Linked DNA regions of Methyloferula stellata AR4. The protein of the gene in region 2 binds, or shares a complex with, the protein of the main gene of each other region. Links are inferred from orthologs where the notes say so. Each region holds a gene or a part of one and is shown on either strand. Other genes may lie near its edges.

The links. The genes of interacting proteins can lie anywhere in the genome.
Region 1: the proteins of secA (region 2) and secY are in contact, whole or in part, in a crystal structure (PDB 3DIN), measured with the Thermotoga maritima proteins. The link is inferred for Methyloferula stellata AR4 from one-to-one orthologs. Residues at the interface, in WP_004082002.1 of Thermotoga maritima: Glu261, Ala262, Arg263, Lys300, Ala301, Arg302, Thr303, Ile304, Ile305, Leu323, Tyr324, Asp325, Pro326, Val329, Ser330, Tyr333, Ile336, Lys340, Phe345, Val349, Glu363, Phe364, Tyr374, Ser375, Gly376, Gly377, Glu393, Ile395, Thr482, Ser483; in WP_004081795.1 of Thermotoga maritima: Glu108, Gly109, Glu110, Glu111, Ala236, Glu237, Arg238, Arg239, Ile240, Thr241, Ile242, Gln243, Tyr244, Ala245, Arg246, Arg247, Val248, Thr249, Gly250, Arg251, Arg252, Val253, Tyr254, Gly256, Ala257, Ser258, Thr259, Tyr260, Leu261, Pro262.

What each region holds. Positions count from the first base shown.
Region 1 is NZ_ARWA01000001.1:2,975,242-2,979,462, reverse strand. The notes cover bases 243-3,175. They hold secY (preprotein translocase subunit SecY), read left to right. Parts: upstream 243-1,008; coding sequence 1,009-2,343; downstream 2,344-3,175. Other genes in these bases: rpsM (30S ribosomal protein S13), read left to right, coding at 3,138-3,175; A3OQ_RS0114530 (adenylate kinase), read left to right, coding at 2,340-2,921; rplO (50S ribosomal protein L15), read left to right, coding at 243-652. Also shown: rpmD (50S ribosomal protein L30), read left to right, coding at 1-153; more of rplO, read left to right, coding at 164-242; more of rpsM, read left to right, coding at 3,176-3,506; rpsK (30S ribosomal protein S11), read left to right, coding at 3,740-4,129. UniProt on the Escherichia coli protein: The central subunit of the protein translocation channel SecYEG. Consists of two halves formed by TMs 1-5 and 6-10.
Region 2 is NZ_ARWA01000001.1:644,136-651,097, reverse strand. Bases 2,698-6,090 are described here. They hold secA (preprotein translocase subunit SecA), read left to right. Parts: upstream 2,698-3,073; coding sequence 3,074-5,890; downstream 5,891-6,090. In the rest of the region: 8-oxo-dGTP diphosphatase MutT, read right to left, coding at 1-97; bifunctional glutamate N-acetyltransferase/amino-acid acetyltransferase ArgJ, read right to left, coding at 94-1,326; A3OQ_RS0103220 (peptidylprolyl isomerase), read right to left, coding at 1,490-2,416; A3OQ_RS0103210 (hypothetical protein), read left to right, coding at 6,148-6,420; A3OQ_RS24610 (hypothetical protein), read left to right, coding at 6,687-6,854. UniProt on the Escherichia coli protein: Required for protein export, interacts with the SecYEG preprotein conducting channel.

The DNA of each region.
Region 1 (4,221 bases), 2.3 Mb from region 2 along the record:
AGCCCGATTGGGCGTCCGGCTGCGCAGCGCGCGACGCTGATCGGCCTCGGTCTCAACAAAATGCGGCGGCGCTCGTCTATCGAGGATACGCCGGCGGTGCGTGGCATGATCGCGAAAGTCGCGCATCTCGTCCGCATTGTCGAAGGCGAGTGAGGGCAGGGCGATGAAACTCAACGAAATTTCAGACAATCCCGGCTCGTCCAAATCGCGGATGCGAGTCGGTCGCGGTATCGGCTCCGGCAAGGGCAAGACAGCGGGCCGCGGCGTCAAGGGTCAGAAGGCCCGCGAAGGCGTCGCGATCAAAGGGTTCGAAGGCGGCCAGATGCCATTGCATCGGCGCCTGCCGAAGCGCGGCTTCAACAATCTGTTTTCGACGGATTATAACGAAGTCAATATCGGTCGCATCCAGGCCGCGGTCGACGCCGGCAAACTCGATCTGGCGACGCCGGTCACGATCGACGTGCTGGTTGCTTCTGGCGTCTGCGCGAAACCGCGCGACGGTGTGAAAATTCTGGGCGTTGGCGAATTGTCGGCGAAGCTCAGCTTCGAAGTCGCCGCGGCCTCGAAAAGCGCCGTGGCGGCCATCGAGAAGGCTGGCGGTTCGATCACGCTTTTGGTGGCGCCGAAGGCTCCGGCCGAAGCTCTGTCCTGATCGGTCGATCCTCACTATCGTTCTCGCCGTTTTGCCGCTTCATCGGCTGACGGCGAGAGCCTGGAGCAGCGCGTCTGCACGGCCTTGAAAGCGTTTCACTTTACGCGCTCGATGGGCGAACGCGCGGCTTCACCTGGCCGGTTTTCATCGTCTCGTCGCAAACCTTGCGGGTTTTGCAACGCCCTCCCTGCGATTTAATCTCCGGCGATCTTGCTTTAAGGTGGCCTTCCAGGCTGCATCGCCTTTGAGCAAATCGCTTTCGGCGATGATTTGTCAGATTGAAACCCTGTAATCGTCCAGATTCGGGTTATATGAGCGCAATCACGACACGATCCCCGTGTCGGACGGAGCATTCGATGGCATCGGCGGCAGAGCAGCTTGCAGCAAACGTCAACTGGGGCGCCTTTTCCAAGGCCGAGGAACTCAAAAAGCGCATCTGGTTCACGCTAGGCGCGCTGGTCGTCTATCGGCTAGGCACTTATATCCCCTTGCCAGGCATCGATCCGGCCGCCTTCGAGGCGGCTTTTACCGGCAACAAGCAGGGCGTGCTTGAACTTTTCAACATGTTCGCGGGCGGCGCCGTGCAGCGCATGGCAATCTTCGCCCTGAACATCATGCCTTATATTTCGGCCTCGATCATCATCCAGCTTCTGACCTCGGTGTTTCCGACGCTCGAAGCCTTGAAGAAAGAAGGCGAGTCCGGACGCAAGGTCATCAATCAATATACGCGCTACCTCACCGTTTTTCTGGCGGCGTTCCAGGCCTATGGCATCGCGGTCGGGCTTGAGGGGCAGGCCGGCGTCGTGACCGAGCCGGGTTTTCTCTTTCGCATCTCAACCGTTCTGACCTTGATGGGCGGCACGATGTTTTTGATGTGGCTTGGCGAGCAGATCACCTCGCGCGGCATCGGCAATGGTTCGTCGCTGATCATTTTCGCGGGCATCGTCGCGGCCTTTCCGTCGGCCATAGCCAACACTCTCGAACTCGGCCGCCAGGGCGCGATCTCGACAGGCCTCATCATCGCCGTCATAGTCATGTCGATCTCGGTCATCGCGTTCATCGTCTTCATGGAGCGTGCACAAAGACGGCTGGTCATCACCTATCCGAAACGCCAGCAAGGCAATCGCGTCTATGAGGGGCAAACCTCGTTTCTGCCTTTGAAGCTCAATACGGCCGGCGTCATCCCGCCGATCTTTGCCTCATCGCTTCTGCTTTTGCCGACGACGATCGCGAATTTTTCGCAGGCGCAGGGCGGCACCGGCTTTCTTGCAACGGTTGCCACCTATCTCGGCCATGGAAGGCCGCTCTATATGCTGGCCTATGTCGGGCTGATCGTGTTTTTCGCGTTTTTCTACACCGCGATCGTCTTCAATCCGACCGAGACCGCTGATAATCTGAAAAAGCATGGCGGGTTTATTTTAGGCATCAGGCCGGGCGAGCGCACCGCACAATATATCGACAAGATCCTGATGCGCGTCACGGTACTGGGTGCCGCCTATCTGGCCGTTATCTGCCTCCTGCCGGAGATTCTGATTTCTTACGCGGCTTTGCCATTTTACTTCGGCGGTACCTCGCTTCTGATCGTCGTCAGCGTTACGATGGATACCGTGGCACAGATCCATGGGCACCTTCAGGCACACCAGTACGAAGGCTTGATCAAGAAAGCCAAATTGCGGGGGAAACGAAGATGAGGCTAATTCTGCTTGGACCGCCGGGCGCTGGTAAAGGCACACAATCCGCCCGTCTCAAGCAGAAATATAATATCCCGCAGCTTTCGACCGGGGACATGCTGCGGGCTGCCGTTGCCGCGCAAACGCCGGTCGGTCTCCAAGCGAAAGCCGTGATGGATTCGGGCGGGCTCGTGTCGGACGATATCGTCATCGGCATCGTCGCCGACCGAATCGAAGAGCCGGACGCGAAGAACGGCTTCATTCTCGACGGATTTCCGCGCACCGTCGCACAAGCTGAAGCTTTGCAAAAAATGCTGGGTTCGAAGAACATGAACCTCGATGCCGTGATCGAGCTCAAGGTTGACGAGCAGGCACTGCTCGACCGAATCAAGACCCGTGTGGACGAGACGCTCAAGGCTGGCGGGACGGTCAGGGCCGACGACAATCCAGACGCCTTCAAGACGCGCCTGGAGGCCTATAAGGTCCAGACGGCGCCGGTCTCGCATTATTATGCAGGAAAAGGGGCTTTGAAGTCGGTCGACGGCATGGCGCCGATCGAGAGCGTGACGCAGGCGATCGATCACATTCTTGAACATTAAATCAGGCACTGCGCCGGCCACGTGAATTTTTCTTGACAAGGCCTATATAGGGTTGACGCACGAGGTGCCGCCCTCTAGAAGCGGCAGTTCTAACCTCTCAACCGAGCATCGGCGGGCTTTAAGCTTTGCCGCGTCTCGCCCCGCGAGGGCCGGTCTCCACCGGACGCGGGGAAATTTCCGTTTCGCATGCCGGAACGACAAAAATGGAGAAGCCTTTTGGCTCGTATCGCTGGCGTCAATATACCGACGAACAAGCGCGTGATTATCGCGCTTCAATATATCCACGGAATCGGCCCGAAGAAGGCCGAGGAAATCTGTGAAAAGGTTCATATACCTGCAGAACGCCGCGTCGCTGAACTGACCGACGCTGAAGTCCTGCAGATTCGCGAAACAATCGACCGCGACTATATCGTCGAGGGCGATCTGCGCCGCGAAGTCGCGATCAACATCAAGCGTCTCATGGATCTCGGCTGCTATCGCGGCCTGCGCCATAGGCGTCAATTGCCGGTCCGCGGTCAGCGCACGCATACCAATGCGCGCACCCGCAAGGGCAAGGCAAAGCCGATCGCCGGCAAGAAGAAGTAAAGCTTCAGACCGAAAACTGCGAAGCGGTTTTCGGGTCAATCTGATGCGATTGAAAAGGCTTAGGGGCGATCGTGGTTCGGTTGGAACTGATCGCGCTCAAGGCCCCTCAACCCCGGAGTGGATCCGGGGGTTCCCGCGGCGAAGCGTGGATGGCCGGGATTGATCCGGCCTCTGCGCTTTGGCGCATTTCCCGAGCACCTGGAATTACGGGTGCGCCTGAAGGATCATGATCAATGGCTAAAGAGGGTACAAAGGTCCGTCGTCGCGAGCGTAAAAATATCGTTTCCGGCGTGGCCCATGTGAATTCGACGTTCAACAATACGATGATCACCATCACCGATGCCCAGGGCAATACGATTTCCTGGTCTTCGGCGGGGACCATGGGGTTCAAGGGGTCGCGCAAGTCGACGCCTTATGCCGCGCAGATGGCGGCTGAGGATTGTGCCCGTAAGGCAGCCGAGCACGGCATGCGGACTTTGGAAGTCGAAGTCTCAGGGCCAGGATCCGGCCGGGAATCGGCCTTGCGCGCCTTGCAGGCAGTGGGCTTCACGGTCACCTCGATCCGCGACGTGACGCCGATCCCGCACAACGGCTGCCGCCCGCGCAAGCGTCGGCGCGTGTAACGCATGATCCTGAAAAGTTGCAGACTTTTCAGACGAGATCATGCGTCAAAACAAAAAACATGATCCTGAAAAGTTGCAGACTTTTCAGACGA
Region 2 (6,962 bases):
GCCCGGCCAGCGCCTTGCCTTCCGGCCTTTGGCTGAGAAGGATCCGCCCGTCGGCATCGATGAGCGCGACGGCGACGACGAGAAGGAGCTTGGTCAAGACCGGTAGTCGCCGTTGATGGCGACATATTCTTTGGTCAGGTCGCAGGTCCAGACCGTTGCCTTTCCGCGTCCGAGGCCGAGATCGACTTTGATCTCGATTTCCGGCAGGCGCATCTTGGCCGATACCTCGGCTTCGTCATATTTCGGGTCGCGCAAGCCTTTGTGGGCGACGCGGATATTGCCGAACCAGATGGCAAGCTTATCGCGTTCGGCTTTTTCACCGGCCTTGCCGATCGCCATGACGATACGGCCCCAATTTGCGTCTTCGCCGGCGATCGCCGTCTTCACCAGCGGCGAATTGGCGATCGACAGTGCGATCTTCTTGGCTGCGCCGGCGCTGGCCGCGCCTTCGACCGCGATCTCGACGAATTTCCGGGCGCCTTCGCCGTCCTTGACGATCTGATGCGCGAGATTGAGACAGACCTTCTGCAAGGCCGTCTTGAACGACGCGAGGCGGCGGTCTGAGGGCTCGGTGATCCGCGGTGCGCCGCGCTTTTTGGCCGCACCCGTCGCAAACAGCAAAAGCGTGTCGGAGGTCGAGGTATCGCTGTCGATGGTGATCGCGTTGAAGGAGCCAGGCACAGCCTTGGCGAGCAGCACTTGCAAAGCTTCGGCATCGATCGGCGCGTCGGTGAAAAGAAAGGCGAGCATGGTTGCCATGTCGGGCGCGATCATGCCGGCGCCTTTGGCCATGCCGGCGATCGTCACCTCGACGCCGCCGATCTCGGCCTTGGCGGTTGCGACCTTCGGATAGGTGTCGGTCGTCATGATGGCCTTGGCCGCTTCGAGCATGCCCTCCGGCGACGCCGCCTCCGCGAGCCTGTCGAGTACGCCGTCGAATTTGCCGGCATCGAGCGGCTCGCCGATGACGCCCGTCGAGGCGAGAAAAATCTCGGATGCCGGTGCGCCCGTGGCTTTGGCGGCGAGCGCGGCGGTGAATTTCACGGCCTCGGCGCCTGTCTTGCCGGTAAAGGCATTGGCATTGCCGGAATTCACGACAAGCGTGCGCGCCTTGCCGCCCTTGAGCTTGGCGCGGCACCAATCGACGGGAGCGGAGGGGCATTTCGACTTTGTGAAGACGCCCGCCACCTGCGTGCCCTTGTCGAAGAGCGCCAGCATCACGTCGGTTCGCTCCTTATAGCGGATTCCGGCAGCGCCCGTCGCAAAGCGCACGCCCTCGATGGGCGGGATCGGTGGAAATTCGGTCGGCGCGAAAGGAGAGGTCATAGGTTTCTTCCAGAGCGGAATGAGCGCTCTACGGCGTGAGAGGCAGGCGCGATTTGCCGGGCGCAGCGCATCTGCGTCAAGACAAGGGTTTCAAGTTTCGCCATAAAGCACAAAAAAGCCCCGGCGAGACGCCGAGGCTTCAATGCTGTTTGCAGGCAAGCGCCTATTTGCCGGTGGCGGGCTTGGGCGCATCGCCTGCGGGCTTCGCAGGATCGGTCGCCGACGATTTGCCGGCAGGCGGCGCCTCGCCCGGAGCGGGCTCGGCGTCGGCGCGCTCGATTTTGGCGGCGTCGCGCAATTTGACGATCATCTCGCTTTGCGCCTTCTGCACGACATAGCGCACGAGCTGATCCTTCACTTGGTCGAAGGGCGGGAAGCTCTTCTGGCGCTTATCCTCGACCTGGATGATGTGCCAGCCGAATTGGCTCTTCACCGGATCGGAAATCTGTCCCGGCTCCAGTTTGAAGGCGGCATCGGCGAATTCCGGCACCATGCGGTCCTTGGTGAACCAGCCGAGGTCGCCGCCTTCCGAGCCCGGATCTTTCGACACGTCCTTTGCAACTTTGGCGAAATCCTCGCCGGCCTTCACCCGTTTCAAGGCGGCCTGCGCGTCGGCTTCGGTGGCGACCAGAATGTGGCGGGCGTGAATCTCGGTCTCGGGCTTTTGCGCCGCGGCCGCCTCGTCATAGGTCTTGTGCAAAGCCTCATCGGTCGTCGCGGCCTTGGCGACATCGCTGAGAAGAACGTCCATCAAGGCCTTGTCGCGGAGATAGGAGAGCTTTTCGGTAAAATCCGGGGTCTTATCCAGTTTGTCGGCGAGCGCCTTCTGGACGACGAGCTGACCGTCGATGAGATAGTCAAGCACATAGGTCTCGCGCGCCTTCCCCTTAAGCTGCTGCGGCAGGCTCGCGCCGAGGTCTTCCATGGCGAGCTTCAGATCTTCCTCGGTGATCGTCTTGCCGTTGACCGTGGCGAGGACCTTGGGCGCGGGCGCGGCCGGATCGGCGGCCGTGGCGTGGATCATGCCGGTCGAAAGAAATGCCCAAGCAAGACCAAGCACAATCGCACGTTGGGGTTTCATCATAATCATACCTCATATACTCCGGGCTGAAGAAACCCCACGAAGGTCAGGTTCCGAGACTGTCATTGCCGGCCGGCAAAAACCGGCGGGAAAATACGAATATTATATGTCTTTCAGATGAGTGTCGGATCAGCGCTGTCACGGGGTCAAGGGGCGGTGCCGCAACGGGCTGCAGGGCTTTGACGTAACTTTCAATGAAAGGCTACATCATTTGCAGGGCTTGGGAGAAGAGTTGGGCTTAAATTTGCTCGAATGGGCAGGATAAGGATAAAACCCAGATTACACCGCAGGCTGGAGCAATGGAACCGGGGCAGATTCCTCCCGCAACGGTCTTGCTTCCTTAACCCTTGTCAGGACATGCAAATCCCCTTTTTACCGCTCTCTTTAGGCCCGTCTGCCGCCTTGCAGGAGTGGCCCTGCCTGCACATTTGTAGGGCGCCGGGCAAAGTTCGGCCAAGGGAAGAACGGTATCTGGTCAGCGCCTCCGGCAAGGCATGGTATAGGGCATTTCCCCGTGCCGGCGGCGGCGCTTGGCCAGACGGCGTCCTTCCGGCCATAATTCGCTCCGGCGCATCGGCCTAAAACTCGAGGCTTCTTCGGGTTCAGGCTCCCCACGTTAACCCAGTGCTGCGGCCCCTCAAGGGTCCGAAAAGGTCTTGCTTGATGTTGTTAGGCACGCTCGCCAAAAAGATTTTCGGTTCGGCCAATGACCGGCGCCTCAAGGGATACAGGCCGAAAGTCGCCGCCATCAACGCGCTCGAACCGGAGATGCTCAAACTCTCGGACGATGAGCTCGCCGGGCGCACCCAAATGTTTCGCGACGCGCTGGCGCAAGGCGCAGCCCTCGACGACCTGCTCGTTCCGGCTTTTGCCACTGTGCGCGAAGCGGCGCGCCGCGTGCTCGGCCAGCGCCATTTCGATGTCCAGCTCATCGGCGGCATGGTTTTGCACGAAGGTGCCATCGCCGAAATGCGGACGGGCGAAGGCAAGACGCTGGTCGCGACGCTCGCCTGTTATCTCAATGCCCTGCCGGGCAAGGGCGTGCATGTCGTCACCGTCAATGATTACCTCGCCCGCCGCGACGCCGAATGGATGGGTCAGGTCTATAAGTTCCTGGGACTTTCGTTCGGCATCATCGTTCACGGCATAGACGATAACGAGCGCCGTGCGGGGTACGCCGCCGATATCACCTATGGCACGAACAACGAGTTCGGCTTCGACTATCTGCGCGACAATATGAAATATGAGCTCGGGCAGATGGTGCAGCGCGGGCATAATTTCGCGATTGTAGATGAGGTCGATTCGATCCTCGTCGACGAAGCCCGCACGCCTTTGATCATTTCCGGCCCATCGGACGATAAGTCCGACCTCTACAATGCCGTCGACGTGATCATCCCGCGCCTGACGCGCGAGGATTACGATCTCGACGAAAAGCAGCGGTCGGTCAATCTGACCGAAGTCGGCAACGAGCATATGGAAGAATTGCTGCGCGACGTGGGCGTGTTGACGGAAGGCTCGCTCTATGAGGCCGCCAATGTGACGCTGGTTCATCACGTCAACCAGGCGTTGCGGGCGCATAAGCTGTTTCAGCTCGACAAGGATTACATCGTCCGCAACGGCGAATTGGTAATCATCGACGAATTCACCGGCCGCATGATGCCGGGCCGCCGCTATTCCGAAGGCCTGCATCAGGCCCTGGAAGCGAAGGAACATGTCCAGGTGCAGCCGGAGAATGTGACGCTCGCCTCGATCACCTTCCAGAATTATTTCCGTCTCTACAAAAAACTCGCGGGTATGACCGGCACGGCTTCGACCGAAGCCAATGAATTTGCCGAGATCTACAAGCTCGACGTCGTCGAAATCCCGACCAATCGGCCGGTGCAGCGCAAAGACGAAGACGACGAAGTCTATCGCACGCATGAAGAGAAGCTGCGCGCCATCGTGCGCGAGATCGAAGCGGCCGGCGAGAAGATGCAGCCTATGCTCGTTGGCACGACCTCGATCGAGAAATCCGAACAGCTTGGCGAGTTTCTTCTGAAGCAGGGCTATAGGCTCCTCGACGTGACCGAGCCGCAAGCCTTGCAGAAACTTTACGCGGCAGCCCGCGCCGGCAAACCGTCGAAATTCTTCACGGTGTTGAATGCGCGCTTCCACGAGCAGGAAGCCTATATCGTTGCCGAAGCGGGCGTGCCCGGCGCGATCACGGTGGCGACCAATATGGCCGGTCGCGGCACCGACATTCAGCTCGGCGGCAATGTCGAAATGCGTGTCTTGCAGGAATGCGCGAGCATTCCCGAAGGTCCGGAACGCGAGGCCAAGGAAGCCGAGATCCGCGCCGAGGTCGAAGCCTTCCGCGAGCAGGCCAAGGCCGCGGGCGGGCTTTATATCGTCGGTACCGAACGCCACGAAAGCCGCCGCATCGACAATCAGCTCCGCGGCCGCGCGGGCCGCCAGGGCGATCCGGGCCGCTCGAAATTCTTCCTGTCGCTCAAGGACGATCTGATGCGGATCTTCGGATCCGACCGGATGGAAGGCATGCTGGTCAAGCTCGGCCTCCAGGAAGACGAGGCGATCGTCCATCCGTGGATCAACAAGGCCTTGGAAAAGGCGCAGCAGAAAGTCGAAGCCCGCAACTTCGACATGCGCAAGAATATTTTGAAATACGACAACGTAATGAACGACCAGCGCAAGGTCGTCTTCGAGCAGCGCCGCGAAATGATGGCGCAGGACTCGCTCGAAGAAATGATCGACGACATGCGTCACGGCGTGGTCGAAGATCTCGTCACGAAATATGTTCCGCGCGATGCCTACCCGGAAGCTTGGGACATCGAAGGCCTGACCAAAGGCATCGATTCGGCTCTCAATCTCGTGTTGCCTTTGGCCGATTGGGCCAAGGAAGAGGGTATCACCGACGATGAGATGCATGAGCGCCTGACGAAGCTCGCGGATGAATCCTATGTGGCGAGGGTCGAGAAAAATACGCCCGACCTGATGCGCTATTTCGAAAAGCAGGTGGTCCTGCAAGTGCTCGACCATCTATGGCGCGAACATCTCGTCACGCTCGATCATCTGCGCCAGGTGATCGGCTGGCGCGGTCTCGCGCAGCGCGATCCCTTGAACGAATATAAGTCGGAAGCTTTCGAGCTTTTCGACGAATTGATCACGCATTTGCGCGAAGTAACGACGGCGCAATTGACTCATCTCGAAGTGGCCTTCGAGCCGTCTGCCAATGCCGGTCCGCCGATGCAGGTGGCAATGGATGGCTCACCCGAATCCGCTTTCGTCGGTCAAGGCGCATTGCCTGAGGCGCGGGATTACGGCTCGCAAAATTTTCCGCCTTTGACCGCGCAGGATAATGGCGGCGTCGCGACGCTATCGCGCGATGCTGACGATCCCTCGACCTGGGGCAAGGTTGGCCGCAACGAGCCATGTCCGTGCGGTTCGGGCAAGAAGTTCAAACATTGCCACGGTCAGATAGCATGATCCCGAAAAGTTGCAGACTTTTCGGATAAGATCATGCGATGGAAGAAAGCCTGATCCCAAAACATCGCAGACGTAATCGGACGTTGACGGACGTCCGACGCATGCGAAAGACCTAGGTCTTTCGCACTAGCATTATCGGTCGCTTTTCGATTCGAATTTCTTGTGTGCTCGCGCACAGCGACGGTTCTGGCCATCGATTAGGTTCTCTTCATCGCCGAACGACATCCCCCCGGCGAAACATTCTGAGGAGAGATACGATGATCAATTTCCGCAAAACCCTTGCCGTCACGCTCGCCGTCGCCGCTCTCGGCACGGGCATTGCCGCCACCTCCACCCCGGCTTCGGCTTGGGGCTATCACCCCTTCGGTTGGGGCCTTGCCGGCGCCGCCGCCGCGACCGGCCTCGCGATCGCTGCGACCTCCGCTGCCGCGAACCCCTATTATGGTTATGGCTACGGCTATGGCTGCTATCGCACGGCCGTCGTCGATGTCTACGGCAACATCATTGGCCACACGCGCGTCTGCCGTTAATTCGCCGATGGTTTGAGACGTTGCCGCCGGGGGCTCTCCCACCGGCAGCGCCAGTCGAGGCCTCTGGAACCCAAAGGTTCCGGAGGCCTTCGGCGTTTTAGACTCCGCTTTTACACAGCGGCACGTACGCTGAAACACGTATTCAAAAATTCGAGCAATCGTTAAATTGCCGCGTGCGGTCGCACACAGTCGGCTTACCAAGCGCAGGCTACATTCTCCTCATCGGGTTTCGCACAGGTCCGCGTGCGCAAGGTGAGGAGGGAGCCATGATCGAATTTCGCGAGTCTTTCATCGCGCTGCTCGTTGTCTTCACCTTGGGTGCAGGCTTTTGCGCCGTCGCGCCGTCAAGCTGGACGCAACCCTTGAACACGGTCACGGCCGCAGCCGCGGCCACCGCACAGAAAGGCGTCTGCCACCTCGGCATTTGCCGCTAAGTTTTAGAGCTTCATTTCGCTGGTTTTCCCCGACGGCGAAAGGAAAGGCGGCAGCCTCCGGAGCGACCCCCCTCCGGAGGCTGTTGGCTTTTTTGCTTCCATTCATAA